Regions from separate parts of the Desulfitobacterium sp. PCE1 genome, predicted to be linked through region 2. Evidence: riboswitches for the same ligand, from Rfam matches in the RefSeq annotation. Region 2 holds a riboswitch; the other holds the start of a gene.

Region 1 (7,968 bases), 1.3 Mb from region 2:
CCTCACTTTTTTTTACCTATCTCAAATCGATTAATCTGGATTTTATTTATCATCACCTCTACGATTTTGGTACTACAGGGATTTTTGTTGCCTTAGGGAAGGTCAAAAAACTACCCGTAGTTGAGGGGGAGCAGGTAGTGGTTAAAAAATGCTGTGAGATCGGCTATGCCTTAGACGAACGCATCTGTGACGGACTCTACTACTCCAATTCCTTTAAATTAGTCAAGAAATACCTAACCAATCCTTATCTCCTTGACGAAAGGCTGGAGAAGGTGGAAGAAGATGTTCACTAGCATTAGGTCAAGACAGTTCTAATGGCAAGAAATAAAATTTTGTTTACAATGTTTCGAGTGTGCGCATACTAGTCCAGATTATTGAATAGGGAGGTACACTATTTAATGCAATTATCAGCTAGAAATCAGTTAAAAGGTAAAATTACTGGAATCAAAAACGGTCCCGTGTCAACTGAAGTAGTTTTAGATATTAACGGACAGTCAATCACGGCAAGTATAACTTCGAATTCAGCAGAGTCCTTGGGATTAAATGTAGGCGATGATGCAATTGCAATTATCAAAGCAAGTTCAGTCATGATTGGTCTTGAATAATTCTTAAAAAAGTTTTTTCTTTCTTTTTAATCGGCTAATTACCTCCTATGAATAGAAGTTTAACTCTACCATAGGAGGTAATTGTTTTACTATCCAGAAAGCAACTTCCACTTTTTATCTGATAGGCTTGAACTTATTGTAAGATTTTTCATGTACGAATTAAGAAAAAGTTAATAAATGCGTACTCAATCCTTGAGGACTAGGCTAGACATGATCAGGTATAATACGTTTATGGATTGCGTCATATATTGAAGAGGGGAATGCGGCTACCCATTCAGAAACTGAATTGATATAATAGGCGTGGTGTATTTAAATCAATGGAATGTAATAGGAGGAATTATGGCAATTGTAGAGATTTTTAAAGCGATTTTACTGGGTATTGTAGAGGGAATTACAGAATGGCTGCCCATCAGTAGCACAGGGCATATGATATTGGTGGATGAATTTATTAAGCTGAATATGTCTAAGGCATTTATGGAAATGTTTTTTGTGGTCATTCAGTTGGGAGCGATTATGGCTGTTGTACTGTTGTATTGGAAGAAGCTTAATCCCTTTACTTTCGATAGAGGGGTTTCCATTAAGCAAGAGACCATAGAAATGTGGTTTAAAATCATCGTGGCTTGTATTCCGGCAGGAGTCATCGGTATATTGTGGGATGATGTATTTAACGCTCTTTTTTATAACTATCAAACCGTCGCTGTTATGCTGATTTTATTTGGAGTTCTCTTTATTGTCATTGAAAATTACAATAAGGGAAAGAGGCCTCGTGTTAATCAGTTATCACAAATTACTTACACGACAGCTTTCATGATCGGAATCTTTCAATTGATTGCCGCCATATTCCCTGGAACTTCCCGTTCTGGAGCGACGATTGTGGGAGGCCTTTTGCTGGGAGTTTCCCGAACTGTAGCGGCTGAATTCACTTTTTTTCTCGCTATTCCCGTCATGTTTGGGGCCAGTGCACTTAAGCTCTTGAAGTTTGGCTTTAGCTTTACAGGTCCGGAGTTGATGATCTTATTAATAGGAATGGTAGTCGCCTTCATAGTATCTGTAATTTCCATTAAATTTTTAATGGGATATATTAAAAAGAATGATTTTAAGGTCTTTGGCTGGTACCGCATCATATTAGGTGTGATTGTGCTCTTGTATTTCTCGGCTAGGACTGTTATAGGCTAGTTTTTGTATTAGTAAGAATGAAATTGTGAATGGGGGAAACATAATGAAAAAATGGCTGATTCCCGTAGGGATAATCCTTATCCTGGTTATGATCCTTGGGTCAGGTTATAATAATTTAGTTACTCTTTCTGAGACTGTGGACAATAGTTGGAGCCAGGTAGAGAACCAGCTTCAGCGCAGAGCGGATCTCATTCCCAACTTGGTTAATACCGTTAAGGGATATGCCGAGCATGAAAGTGAAGTGTTTACGGATATAGCCGATGCCAGATCCCGATTGATTGGAGCAGGCAGTGTGGGAGAGGCCGCTGAGGCGGATGCAGCGCTTAGCAGTGCTTTGAGCCGATTATTGGCTATCTCTGAAAGCTATCCCCAGTTAAAGGCTGATGCTAATTTCCGGGCATTACAGGACGAACTGGCAGGGACGGAAAACCGCATCACTACAGCTCGGATGGACTATAACAATGTGGTTCAATCTTATAATACAAAGATAAAACATTTGCCTACCAATCTTTATGCGGGAATTCTTGGTTTTGACGAGCGAGAGTATTTTAAGGCTGACGCGGATGCCCATGAAGCCCCGACTGTGGATTTTTCCAAGTAACAACCTATCCAGATACACAGTCAAAGCTCAAGCTACATTTGATTATATAACAGGTATAGGTTAAGTGAAGGGAATGAAGCCCATGAAGAGGAAACTCCTGCTTGCCGGATTGGTACTGTTCTTCTTTACGATAGTTTCTCCTTTGCAGGCGGCTACCCCTTCGATCCCGCAGCCCACCCGTGATTTTTTTGTGCTGGATGAAGCTAATGTTCTCAATACAAGCACCGAGCGGATTATTGTTCAAAACTCGGCAGCCTTAGAACAAAAGACCAAAGCCCAGATCGTGGTGGTTACGGTCAACGATTTGAAAGGGTATGAGCCGGAGGAATACGCCCTAACCATCTTAAGAGAATGGGGGATCGGTGATAAAAAGCTAAACAATGGCTTGCTGATTCTAGTGTCCCCTAATGAACGAGTTTCACGAATTGAGGTTGGGTATGGATTGGAAGGCGCTCTTCCTGATGCAAAGACCGGTCGAATCCAAGATGAATACATGATCCCATATTTCCAGGAGAACGATTATAATCAAGGCATCTTGAATGGGTATCGGGCTTTTGTTCAGGAAGTCGCGGAGGAGTATCAAGTGGCGATAGATATTGATTCTCCCCAAGCCTTGTACGCCTCGTCCGATTATAATAACGAAACAGATACTATGGCTTCCTTACCCCTTGGGGTTAAAATCCTAGCCTTTTTCGGCATCGCCTTCCTATTTTATATTGATCACCGTTATTTTAATGGCTTTATCTTCGGCATGATTATTGGTATGCTCATGAGAGGTGGCCGTGGTGGCGGCGGAGGCGGAGGCTTCGGTGGAGGAGGTTTCGGCGGTGGTGGAGGTTCCGGTGGAGGCGGAGGTAGTACACGACGTTGGTAAACTTTAGTGTAAGGCTTAGTATTCTTGACACTTTAATGATTAGGGTGCTATGATACAGAAAAGGGAATAGTGCTGGGGAGCTGGAAAACGGCTGAGAGGGAAACGAGTGTTTCCGACCCATCGACCTGATCTAGGTAATGCTAGCGGAGGGACTTAAGATGCATGAGCTTCTGGCTCCATGCCCTGAATTGTTTGAAAAACCTTCTGGCTGCAGAAGGTTTTTTTGTTTAATACATTAATGGAAGAAGGAGAAAAAGAAATGATTAATGCAAGTGTAGCTATTCAAGTATTACCGGCTGTGGAAGGACAAGAAGTGATTCGTGTGGTGGATAAGGTCATTGAATACATAAAATCCTCCGGTCTCAATGTCTATGTGGGCCCTTTTGAGACTACCATCGAAGGGGAGTATGACCAACTTATGGAGATAGTCAAACGCTGCCAGATGATCTGCATTGAGGAGGGGGCACCCAGTGTTATGTCCTATGTAAAAATTAGCTATAAGCCGGAAGGCGGGATTTGGACCATTGATGAAAAGGTTACAAAACATCACCAATAAGCTTTACCCAATGGCAGTACTTCTGCTTTTGCTCATCCTTTGGTACCTGGTGACCTTTTTTGAGGTAGTGCCCAAATTCATGCTTCCATCTCCTGGGGATGTAATCCATGCCTTAGTGGGTTCTTTTCCTGAGCTAATGAAGCACACTCAGGTCACTTTGACAGAAGCTTTCGTGGGATTAGCCCTCAGTATTCTTTTAGCTTTTTGGATTGCGCTTTTAATGGATCGTTTCGATGCACTCTATAAGGCGTTCCATCCCATCTTGGTAATCACTCAGACCATCCCCACGGTGGCCATAGCCCCTTTGTTGGTGTTGTGGCTGGGCTACGATATGGCACCAAAGATTACTCTTATTGTTTTGACCTGTTTTTTTCCTATGACCATTGCTCTTTTAGGAGGATTTAAATCATCGGACCAAGACGCTATGAATCTTATGCGAGCTATGGGAGCTAAAAAGTGGCAAATCTACCGGTATATTAAGCTGCCCAATGCCCTGCCCGGTTTTTTTTCGGGACTACGCATCTCGGTGTCCTATTCTATCGTCGGTGCAGTTATCGCCGAATGGCTGGGAGGAAACAGTGGCCTTGGAGTATATATGACCCGGGTCAGAAAATCCTATTCCTTTGATAAAATGTTTGCAGTAATTTTTTTGATCATCATATTAAGCTTAGTGCTTATGAAATGTGTGGAGCTCTTGGAACGAAAAGCAATGCCCTGGGCACAGATCGGTGAACAGCAGAGAGAAGGGTAAGAGTCAAAAAGTATTTAAGGAGAATGTTGAGATGAAGAAACGATTCTTTGCAATAGTTATGAGTGTTTTCATGGTTTTAGGTATAGCCGGCTGCAGTGCTCAAAATACTGGTAACGGTGGAAATGGACAGCAAGGTGTACAGGAGAATAAGAAAATCACCTTTGTCCTGGACTGGACGCCGAACACTAATCACACCGGTGTCTATGTGGCTAAAGAATTGGGCTATTTCCAAGAAGCGGGTTTTGAGGTGGATATTGTACAACCGCCTGAAGGAGGCGCATTACCCCTGGTAGCTGCCGGTAAAGCTGAATTTTGCGTAACCTTCCAAGAAGAGCTTGCGGCTGCTCTTACCTCGGACAGTCCGCTGGATATGGTAGCTGTAGGGACTATTTTGCAGCACAATACTTCGGGAATTATCTCTCTTAAAGAAGATAACATCACCAGCCCGAAGGGAATGGAGAACAAGGTCTACGCTACTTGGGATTCTCCTGTGGAAAAGGCTATTATCAAGCAAGTTATCGAAAAAGACGGTGGTAACTATGACGCCATCAAGATGATCCCTAATACAGTAACGGATGTGATTTCTGCCCTGAAAACGGATGTGGATGCTGTCTGGGTATATTATGGATGGGATGGTATAGCTACAGAAGTCAAAGGCCTGGACACCAATTATTTTGCGTTTAAGGATATTGACCCTGTCTTAGATTATTACACCCCGGTTATTGCGGCCAGTCCTAAATACTTAGAAGAAAATGAAGATACAGCTAAAAACTTTTTGGCTGCTGTAGCTAAAGGATATGAATACACCATAGCTCACCCTGAAGAAGCGGCTGAAATTCTTGTCAAGCATGCCCCGGAATTGGATCTGGACCTTATAACTGCCAGCCAAAAGTATTTGGCCAAGGAATATAAAGCTGAAGTTGAGCAGTGGGGCTTCATCGATCAAGCCCGTTGGGATAATTTCTATACTTGGATGGCGGATAATCAATTGATCTCCAAAAGGATTGAGGCAGGACAAGGCTTTACCAATGCCTATCTGCCCAAGTAAAGATGAATAAGATAAGGCTTGAGACGCGAAACATCTCAAAGGGTTTTGCGGGAGAATTAACAATCGAAAATATCAATATCAGACTTGGTGAAAAGGAACTGGTAAGCCTCCTGGGAGTGAGCGGCATTGGTAAAAGCACGCTTTTTAATGTGATTGCCGGTGTCCTTACCCCTGATTCCGGGCAGGTGCTTCTCAACGCTCAGGATATTACAGGGCAGGCCGGTAAAGTAAGCTATATGCAGCAAAAGGATTTGATGCAGCCTCACTTAACCGTGTTGGACAATGTGGCACTGCCTCTCTTTATCCGAGGAATAAAAAAGAGCTTGGCTCGGGAAGAAGCTTCCAGTCATTTCAAAGAGTTCGGATTAGAAGGAACCGAGAAGAAGTACCCTACCCAGCTTTCCGGAGGGATGCGGCAAAGAGCCGCCCTGCTCAGAACCTATATGTTCTCTCAAGATGTAGCTCTTTTTGATGAGCCTTTTTCTGCTTTGGATGCCATTACCAAGAGTGCCATGCATCGCTGGTACTTGGACCTCATGGGCCGAATCAATATGTCCTCTTTATTTATTACTCATGATATCGATGAGGCCATCCTACTTTCCGATAGAATATATATTATGACCGGACCTCCAGGGATAATCGCCCATGAGATTGTCATCGATATCCCGCGACCCCGGGGAGAAGAATTCCGAATATCCGATGCCTTTATGGGGTACAAAAGGCAGATCATTAAGTTGTTAAGCTAATAGGATTAACTTTGGGCGCATCAACGGTGAGCATTATTATAAATAGGCACTACGTGGATTAGATTGGAGGGTATTTGGAAAGACTTTTAGCTTTCCAGTACCCTTTCTTTGTTTTAGTATTCTTATGCAACGGGAGTATAGATTTGTACGTATCAGATTTGCCCCCCTATTTGAGTCTATTATTTATATATATAAGAATCCTCTATGGATGGATATTGAATAAAGATGGTCAAAGCTCAATATGGTGGTTATACTAAAAGTAGTATCAAAATGGGATGAGTCCTATGATTTTATTTCCAGTGGAAATTCTTGAGCATAAGAGACTAAAATAGTATTGGACATAAACAAGGAGGTTAGCATCATGAAAAAACGCACTTTAATGATGGGAGTTTTTACAGTTCTTTTAGCGCTGCTTTTCTTAGGCGGATGTGGTATAAAGCAGGACAATTCCCCTAATGGCTCGAACACTGGTGAACCACAAAACAACAATGAGCAGCCGGCACAAGAGGATTTGCTTGCGAACTATCTTGCTTACCAGGAAAACACCAAATATGTGTATGAGGGACAGGGCAATGAGTATGCCTCCTTTACCACCTATGTGGATTACATCAAAGGAGGCAAGGTGCAGCTGAGGACGAACAATGGGGGGACAGAGACTGTTCGCGTTCTGGGACTTGACGCTGGTCGGATGATACAGCTTCTGGCCCAAGGAGAAACCTATTACCGGGAAGATCTCACCCAGAGCTCCTCGCTCAATACCAGTGGGGATGTTCTTCTAAAGGAGCCCTTGACCAAAGGTACATCCTGGACCCTGGCAGATAATCGTAAACGCACCATTACCAATGTGAATATGGACCTTTCAACTCCTTCCGGAAATTATAAAGTTATAGAAGTGACGACAGAAGGTAAGGATAACACAATTACGGACTACTATGCTCCCAATGTAGGGCTAGTCAAGACTGTGTATAAAGGTACAGATGGCTATGAAGTAATATCGACCTTAAGCAAATTGGAAAAAGACACGCCATTGGTTCAAAACGTGAAGGTCTATGATCCCAATATTAACGATGACAAAATCTATACGACCCAAACTCAACTGTCCTTTAAAACCAACGATATTACAAAGCAGATCTTTGAAGAAGAATTCAAAAAGCAGGCAAATCATGGTAGACTTATTGGCGATAATGTAAAGATAAAGAGCCTTTATCTTAATCAGGATGGCCGAGTCTATATAGACTTTACCAAGAATTTTGTCAGAGAAATGAACGCAGGATCGGGGTATGAAGGGATGATTCTGCAGAGCATTGTCAATACTCTAGGCAATTATTATGGGGCTTCGGAAGTCTACCTTACCCTGGAAGGGGAGCCCTATGCATCAGGGCATATTGAGATGAAAAAAGGGGAGTTCTTCAAAGTCAACATGGATAATGTAATAGAAGGATAATTCTAAAAGCGGCAATCAGTATTAGGAGTTCAGGCGGAGTTCAATCTGCCTGAACATTTCTTTTTGCCTTATCAGACTTATGATAGATTCACTTTGAGTCTTGTACTTACAGCACTTTTATGGTCTAATAGATGCGTGGCTATTTTAAATGAAACATCGTTTCAAAA
Region 2 (7,968 bases):
AGCTTCAGGAAATGGGTGTTCCTATCCTTTTCAAACACCGGATGAGGAAGGTTTACCGGGAACCCGGTGGTCCGGTTCTGGGGGTATCCGTAGAAACTCCGGAAGGCATGATTGCTATTAAAGCCCGTAAAGGCGTCATACTTTGTACAGGAACCTGGACGGACAACTACCGCATGGCTCAGGCTTGGGACCCACGGGTCGTGGGACCGGATTGCTTTGGGGACGGAGGTACCCCGGCCGACGGAACACTGTTTGTCGACAGTGCCGGTGACGGTCATTTCGCAGCTGCTGAGATTGGGGCCGGCTTCAGCGATATGTCCTTTACTTCATACATCTATCTCTTCTATGGTTCTCGTTCATACTGGGGTTGGGAACCGCCCGATTTCAAAACAGCAGCTTATTACGCCGATGGAAAGGGAATTTCGCGTTCTGCCGCCTTCTTTGAGCGGGTTATTTTGGTAAAAAACGATGGTTCCCGTTATATTAATGAAATAGAGGGAGCGAAGAAAGCTGACCCGGCCAAAGGTGAAGCCGGCGGTCTGAACGAAAACCCTGAATGGCCCTACACAGCCAAATACCTTAGCCTGCCCCAGCCTCGAAATGTTTGGGCGATAGCCGACTCTGACAGTGCTGCAGCCTTGAAATGGCCAATTGAGGACTTGAAGAATCCGAACCCCAAGAAGGGGCTTATGTTTGATCCGGCCTGCATCGCTATCGCCGACAGTATTCCCGAATTGGCGGAAAAAATGGGTATTCCAGTTGCGGAATTGGAGAAAACCATCAACCGTTACAATGGTTTCGTCGATGCAGGCAAGGATGAGGATTTTGGCAAAACCACTCTATTCAAGATTGCCAAACCGCCTTTCTACGGGCTGAAAGCCTCCTTGATCCGTCACACCCAACGCAATGGTATCCGTGTTAATACCAAATCCCAAGTCATTGAACAGGCCGACCAACTTGCTGGATACAAAGGCAAAGCAATTGATGGAAGCATTTCCATTGACCAGGAAAAAGTCATTCCTCATCTCTATGCCGCAGGTGAGTTAGGGAATGCCATGGGCTGGAGACGTCCACACGGTTCCTTGGGGAACTATGCCACCGTCGCCCGCATTGCTGGGGAGAATGCGGCCAAGGAGACGTCATGGGGGTAATGGCACATCAAGTAATTCTTGAGATTGTTGAGGCTCCCTTTACGGCAATAAATCCAGGAGCTTTTATTATTATAAAAGCCAGAGTGACTTGTCCTATGCGATGCAATTTTAAGGCCGATAAAGTCCGAATCATTAACCATGATGGAAAGGTGATTAAAGAAGCTCCACTGGTTATCCCTATGGGCACGGCCTTTGAAACGGATCCGATAGTCCTTAAAGCGCCGATCTTGGCAGGAAGCTTTACCTGGAAGGCTTGTTATTACGAGCAAGAGAAAGAAGGAATCACCCACCTGGAGACTTCGGTTCCTGTTTCCTTTACAGTAAAGCCCCTTCACATGACCGGCATAGCCATCTGGGATGTGCCCTCACCCGTAGTGGCCAAGGAAACTATGAAATTCAAGGTTGGGGTGAAATGCTCTGCGGATTGCCGGCTCACCGGTCAAGTGATCAAAGTCTATAATCACAAAAACAGGGAAGTGGCTACAGCAAAACTTGGCGATAAACCTTGGGCGGAAACTCAAGCACTCTATTGGACAGAGGTGAAATTACTGGCCCCTGATCAAGCAGGCAGCTACAATTGGCAGGTAAAATTTCCTGAGCAGGATAGGGAGACCCCACACCTGGAGACAGAGTCCTCCTTTAGTTTCAGAGTGGCGAACCCGCCTGAATGTACCGTAAATGTAAAAGTAATGGACGGGAAGGATAGGACCCCTATTCAAGGAGCTGCCGTAATACTTCACCCTTACAAGGGGGAGACGGATGAACAAGGAAAAGCCTGTTTTGAGATAACAAAAGGGGAATATCAGCTTTATGTAGGCGGGCTAAATTCCTATGAAAGCTGGCAAAGCAAAATAATTGTCCAGCAAAGCACATATATGGAAGTAGAGCTGGAGAGTTCAAACTTTATGGGAGATTAGGAAGATAGAGGAAAGAAAGTTACATAACAAAGCAGGCCTTTGAAAAATAGTTTAAGGCCTGCTTTGTTTTAGGAATCATACCAGCTATTATAGAAAAAATAAATTTAAAAGAATTGTTATATACAAGGTGTTTTTTCTTGCGATTCTTATAGAATAAACCTATACTTGTAATTATATCAGTTTTCTATATAGAGGATAATAGGGGTGGAGAACTATGAGTATGAATTTTATCAAAAAATTACCGCCGGCGGAAGAAATTATTGCCCACTTGCCTTTGAGCAAGGAGGTTACTGAACTCCGGGATAAACGAGTGGAAGAGATGAGAAAGATCCTGACCAATGAAGATCAACGATTCATGTTGATTATTGGTCCTTGCTCCGCAGATCATGAGGATCCCGTTTGTGAGTATATTGAACGATTAGCCAAAGTGCAGGAAAAGGTCAAAGATGCCATCCTGATCGTGCCCAGGATCTATACCAATAAGCCACGCACCACAGGAGAAGGCTATAAAGGAATGGTTCATCAGCCGGATCCGGAAAAAGCACCGGATATGTGTGAAGGTATTAAAGCCATTCGCCGCTTGCATATTCGCGCCGTATCGGAATTTGGGATGCCGGCTGCTGATGAGATGCTCTATCCGGAGAACTATAGTTATCTCGCAGATGTCTTAGGGTATGTTGCCATCGGAGCCCGTTCCGTCGAAAACCAACAGCATCGCCTCACGGTCAGTGGCGTTGAACTTCCGGTGGGGATGAAAAACCCCACCAGCGGCGATATTACCGTCATGTTTAATTCATTAATTGCTGCCCAAAGCGACCATTCCTTCATCTATAATGGGTGGGAAGTTGAAACCACGGGGAATCCATATGCTCATGCCATTTTAAGGGGAGCAGTAAATGCTAACGGGGAAAATATCCCCAATTACCATTTTGAAAATCTCATTCAGACTGCCCAGGAGTATGAGCGACTCGAATTAGCCAATCCAGCCATTATCGTGGATGTGAATCATGCCAACTCCATGAAGCGCTATTACGAACAGCCGCGTATTTCCCGGGAGGTACTGCTCAGTCGCAAGTACGATTCCTTGCTGAAGAAAATGATCAAAGGCTTGATGATCGAGAGCTATCTGGAGGAAGGCCGGCAGGGCATCGGGGAAAATATCTATGGGAAATCCATTACAGATGCTTGCTTAGGTTGGGAAAGTACGGAGAAATTAATTTATTTTATAGCTGAGAATGTTTAACCACCGCAATGTTTAGCCACCGCAATGTTTAGCCAGACTATCCCGGAACAGGCGGAGATGATGTTCTTCATCCTTGATAATACGTGCTAAGAGCGCTTGGATGTAGGGATCCTGAATCTGCTGAATATGGTTCCGGTAATTGTGGATGGCTGCTTCCTCGGCCTGGATATCGGCGCGCAGCTGGGCACAAAAATCAAAATCGTGATAACTCACATAGAGAGGGGTCCAAGGCTGCTGGCAGCCATCCCAATAGCGGGCATTTCCTCCTAAGAGCAGAATCGTTTCTCCTAACATCTCCAGATGCTTCATCTCAATGATGCTTATCCCTTCTTGCAGAGCAGCAACCTCGCTCCAAGCGGGGTGAGTATCCATCTGCATATGATGATGGACATACTGCATTATAGCGGTAAGCTCGCTGACTTGGCCGGCATAATCGTCATACAGGAGCTGGGCATAGTATGGGTTTTCGCCTAACACTTTAATTTCAGGATAAGGTTCATCCACACGGTATTTCTCATAGGACTGGGGGCGGGACTTGTCAGGAAGTTTGATGACTTGACCTGGAAAAATGAGAGTAGGGTTTTGTATCTGGGGATTAGCTTGTTGCAGCTCTTCTAAGGATAGACCATGTTTTTGCCCTATGAGGTAGAAAGAGTCCCCGGGTTGAACGGTATAGTCCATTCGCATTCCCTCCATTAGTATTCCGTAGGTAACACATCCGAGTTTGATCCTAATTATTAATGCCTATGTCAGGAATTTAAGCATTATAACTGTTGGCCATAGACGGCGCTCTTTTAATGTCTTATGACTTGTGCTATACTTTAACTAGAATTACAACTGCATAATCACTAGGGGGGCCGAATAAGGTCGGCTGAGATAAAGGACCGAAGAATCCTTTGACCCTTAACCTGATCTGGGTAATGCCAGCGTAGGGAAGGTGGACAATAACATGCGTTTATTAGAATACAGACCTACCTGGGTCTGTATTTTTTTTATTTTACATAAGAAAGGTGTGGTTTAATTGACACAATTGGAAGAAGCAAGAAAAGGAAATGTTACTCCGGAAATGGCCAAGGCGGCTGAATTGGAGGGAATTACGGGGGAGGAACTGAGGCAAAAAATCGCCATAGGTGAAGCGGTTTTACCCTGCAACATCAACCACAAGGGTCTTCAGCCTATCGCTGTCGGTAAGGGCTTATCTACGAAAGTAAATGCCAACATCGGAACTTCCGACACCTATCCGGAGTTAGCCAATGAAATGAGAAAATTGGATGTTGCTCTGGCGGCTGGTGCACATTCCATCATGGATTTAAGTACAGGCGGAGATATCGATGAAGTCAGAAGAACCATTATCCGGCACTGTCCGGTCATGGTTGGAACGGTTCCTTTATACCAGGTCATGGTGGATACGCATCAGACCGGCCGGGGCTTAGTGGAAATGACGGATGAGGAAATATTCGCCGGGATAGAAAAACATTGCCAGGATGGAGCGGATTTTATTACGGTTCACTGTGGGGTAACCTTAGAGGTCATTCAGGAGCTCAAAGAGCAGGGACGGGTGATGGATATTGTTTCCCGGGGAGGTTCTTTTATCACCGCTTGGATGCTGCATCATAAGAAACAAAACCCGCTTTTTGAGCAGTACGATCGTCTGTTAAACATTGCATTAAAGTATGATGTTACTTTGAGTTTGGGAGATGGCCTGCGGCCAGGTTGTTTAGCAGACGCCACAGACGGTCCCCAAATCAAAGAACTGATCACTTTGGGGGGCTTGGTCAAACGGGCCCAGGAAGCAGGAGTACAGGTTATGGTGGAAGGCCCCGGACATGTTCCCTTAGATCAAATTAAAGCAAATATGCAGTTGGAAAAAACCCTCTGCCATAATGCCCCTTTCTATGTCTTAGGCCCTTTGGTTACCGATGTGGCTCCGGGATATGACCATATTACATCTGCCATTGGGGGAGCTATCGCGGCTTCCAGCGGTGCGGACTTCCTCTGTTATGTAACCCCTGCTGAACATCTTGGCTTGCCCACGGAAGAGGATGTTAAGGAAGGGGTCATTGCCGCCCGTATCGCGGCTCATGCAGCAGACCTGGTTAAGGGGGTTAAAGGGGCTTGGGAATGGGATCTGGAAATGGCTAAAGCCCGCAAGGCTCTGGATTGGACAAAACAAATCGAGCTTTCCATCGATCCGGAAAAAGCGGGGCGAATGCGAAAGGAAAAAAATGAAGACAACCAGGAACGCTGCACTATGTGCGGCAAGTTCTGCGCCTATCAATTAATCAGCGACTATATGGGAACCCCTTTTAAAGGATGTTAAAACGATCTCTTGAAAATCAATCTTAATGAAAGAAGGAGAGAGTTATGAAAGAAAAGTTGATAGAAGCTCTTCAAGCCGTCAAACAAAAAACTCCCTTGGTCCATGCTATTACCAATGTTGTTACAGTCAATGACTGTGCCAATAGTTTGCTGGCCATTGGAGCATCCCCTGCCATGTGCGAAGCAGTGGATGAGGTGTTTGAATTCAGTCAGATTGCCAGTTCCCTGTATCTGAATTTCGGAACGTTTACCCAGGAACAGGAAATGGCAGTCTATCTGGCCACCCGGGGAGCGGATTTAAAAGGGATTCCGGTGATCCTTGATCCCGTAGCCTGCGGCGCCATTCCCCGTAAAAAAGTGACGATTGAAAGATTGCGCCATTTTGGCCGGTTTACGGTTATTAAAGGAAATTTGGGCGAGATAAAGGCTTTGGCCGGGCTGGAAGCCAGGGTCAGAGGGGTGGATTCTCTTGATGAAGGAAAGGATGGTCTGGAAGCTTGTCAAAGTCTGGCCAGAGCGTACGGGTGCGTAGTAGCCGCTACGGGCAAGGTGGATATCATTACTGACGGAAAAAATTCCTGTTTTATTGAAAATGGAACCGAGATGCTGACCCGGATTACTGGGGCAGGCTGTATGGCGGGGGCGTTGGTGGCTGGTTTCTGTGGGGCTTATGAAGATGCTTTCTGGGCAACGGCAGCGGCCTTGATGACCATGTCTCTGGCGGGAGAATTGGCCCAGGAAACATCCGGTGGGGGACTGCCGGGAACTTTCCGGGCTCACCTGATTGATCAAATCAGCCTGGTGGATGGGGAACTGATGGAGAAAAGAGGGCGGGCGCAATGGCTGTAGATTATAGCCTTTATTTGGTCACGGACCGAATTTTAGTAGGGTCGAAAGATTTTTTACTGTCCCTTAGAAAAGCTTTGGAGGGTGGAGTGACCTTGCTCCAACTGCGGGAAAAGGAGGCGAATTCTCGGGATTTTTATGAAATTGGGTTAAAAGTAAAAGAGATGGCAGCTGAGTTCCGGGTACCTCTGATCATCAATGATCGGGTGGATCTGGCCCTGGCCCTGGATGCCGATGGGGTGCATATAGGTCAAAAGGATCTCCCTATCGAAGTGGTCCGAAACATGATCGGCTCCGACAAAATCCTCGGCTATTCTGTTTCCAGCCTGGAAGAAGCACTCTGGGGGGAGAGGCTGGGAGCGGATTATCTGGGGGCCGGCCCGGTCTTTCCGACAGGGAGTAAAAAGGATGCTTCAGAGGCAATCGGTTTAGCAACCCTTAAAAAAATCAAAGACAGTGTCAATCTTCCGGTTGTCGGCATCGGCGGCATCGGACCGGCAAACCTCAAGGAAGTGAAAGAGACAGGGATTGACGGCATCTCCATAATTTCAGCAATTCTAAGTCAGGAGGATCCTTATGCTGCCGCAAAGGGTTTGGGGGATTTATGGAAGAGCAGGGAGATCAATGAATATTGAAAAGAGGAGGGATCGGGTTGAAAAATCTTTTAACCATTGCCGGCTCGGACTCTAGCGGCGGAGCGGGTATCCAAGCGGATTTGAAGACTTTTTCTGCCTTAGGGGTTTATGGGATGAGCGTCATAACCGCGGTGACCGCTCAAAATACTCTGGGGGTGGATGAGGTCGCCGAGATAGGACGGGATATGGTTAAAGCTCAAATCGACGCAGTTTTCAGGGATATCCCGGTGCATGCCGTAAAAATAGGAATGGTGTCCAATCCGGAGATCATCGAACAAATCGCCTTATCATTGAAAGAATGGAAGGCCTCCAATATTGTCGTCGATCCGGTGATGATCTCTAAAAGCGGTTACTCTCTTCTAAAACCGGAGGCTGTGGCAACTCTGAAGCAGGAATTGATCCCCATGGCCCGGGTCATTACGCCTAACCTGCCTGAAGCCTGCTGCCTGCTGGATATTGAAGCCTTAGCTGAGGAGGGTATGGAGCTTGCTGCTCGGGAGCTCCATCAATTAGGGCCGGATAGTGTTCTTATTAAAGGAGGACATTTAAAAAGAGCTGCCAACGACCTTCTTTTTGACGGAGAGGATTTTTCCTGGTTTAAGGCACCCCATTTAAACCAAAAGCATACCCATGGCACCGGATGTACCCTTTCATCAGCCATTGCGGCTCATTTAGCCTTGGGCTATGATCTGAAAACAACTGTACAAAAATCAAAAGATTATCTTTTTGGAGCCATCGAGCACGCCCTTCCCTTGGGGCATGGTGTTGGGCCGGTGCACCATTTTTATCGAATAGCTTATCGGTAGACTGGAAGGATCATCACCATAAAGCCTACAGACCAAAGTCCGATTTTGGAC

Evidence for each region. Region 2 has a riboswitch for thiamine pyrophosphate ahead of thiC (phosphomethylpyrimidine synthase ThiC). Riboswitches for the same ligand answer to the same signal wherever they lie in the genome.
Region 1: another riboswitch for thiamine pyrophosphate. It lies ahead of DESPCE1_RS0103650 (thiamine-binding protein); the one in region 2 lies ahead of thiC (phosphomethylpyrimidine synthase ThiC).

Annotation. Positions count from the first base shown of each region.
Region 1 covers NZ_KB913023.1:730,316-738,283, forward strand. The annotation lists gene DESPCE1_RS0103625 (2-oxo acid dehydrogenase subunit E2) at 1-293, shown strand, start outside; gene DESPCE1_RS0103630 (molybdopterin-binding protein) at 399-605, shown strand; gene DESPCE1_RS0103635 (undecaprenyl-diphosphate phosphatase) at 945-1,781, shown strand; gene DESPCE1_RS0103640 (LemA family protein) at 1,825-2,382, shown strand; gene DESPCE1_RS0103645 (YgcG family protein) at 2,465-3,256, shown strand; TPP riboswitch at 3,320-3,426, shown strand; gene DESPCE1_RS0103650 (thiamine-binding protein) at 3,516-3,812, shown strand; gene DESPCE1_RS0103655 (ABC transporter permease) at 3,781-4,563, shown strand; gene DESPCE1_RS0103660 (ABC transporter substrate-binding protein) at 4,595-5,611, shown strand; gene DESPCE1_RS0103665 (ABC transporter ATP-binding protein) at 5,614-6,357, shown strand; gene DESPCE1_RS0103670 (GerMN domain-containing protein) at 6,719-7,801, shown strand.
Region 2 covers NZ_KB913023.1:2,012,339-2,020,306, forward strand. The annotation lists gene DESPCE1_RS0109960 (FAD-dependent oxidoreductase) at 1-1,151, shown strand, start outside; gene DESPCE1_RS0109965 (hypothetical protein) at 1,151-2,068, shown strand; gene DESPCE1_RS0109970 (3-deoxy-7-phosphoheptulonate synthase) at 2,283-3,311, shown strand; gene DESPCE1_RS0109975 (LysM peptidoglycan-binding domain-containing protein) at 3,324-3,992, opposite strand; TPP riboswitch at 4,152-4,264, shown strand; gene thiC (phosphomethylpyrimidine synthase ThiC) at 4,333-5,631, shown strand; gene thiM (hydroxyethylthiazole kinase) at 5,676-6,479, shown strand; gene thiE (thiamine phosphate synthase) at 6,470-7,111, shown strand; gene thiD (bifunctional hydroxymethylpyrimidine kinase/phosphomethylpyrimidine kinase) at 7,129-7,917, shown strand.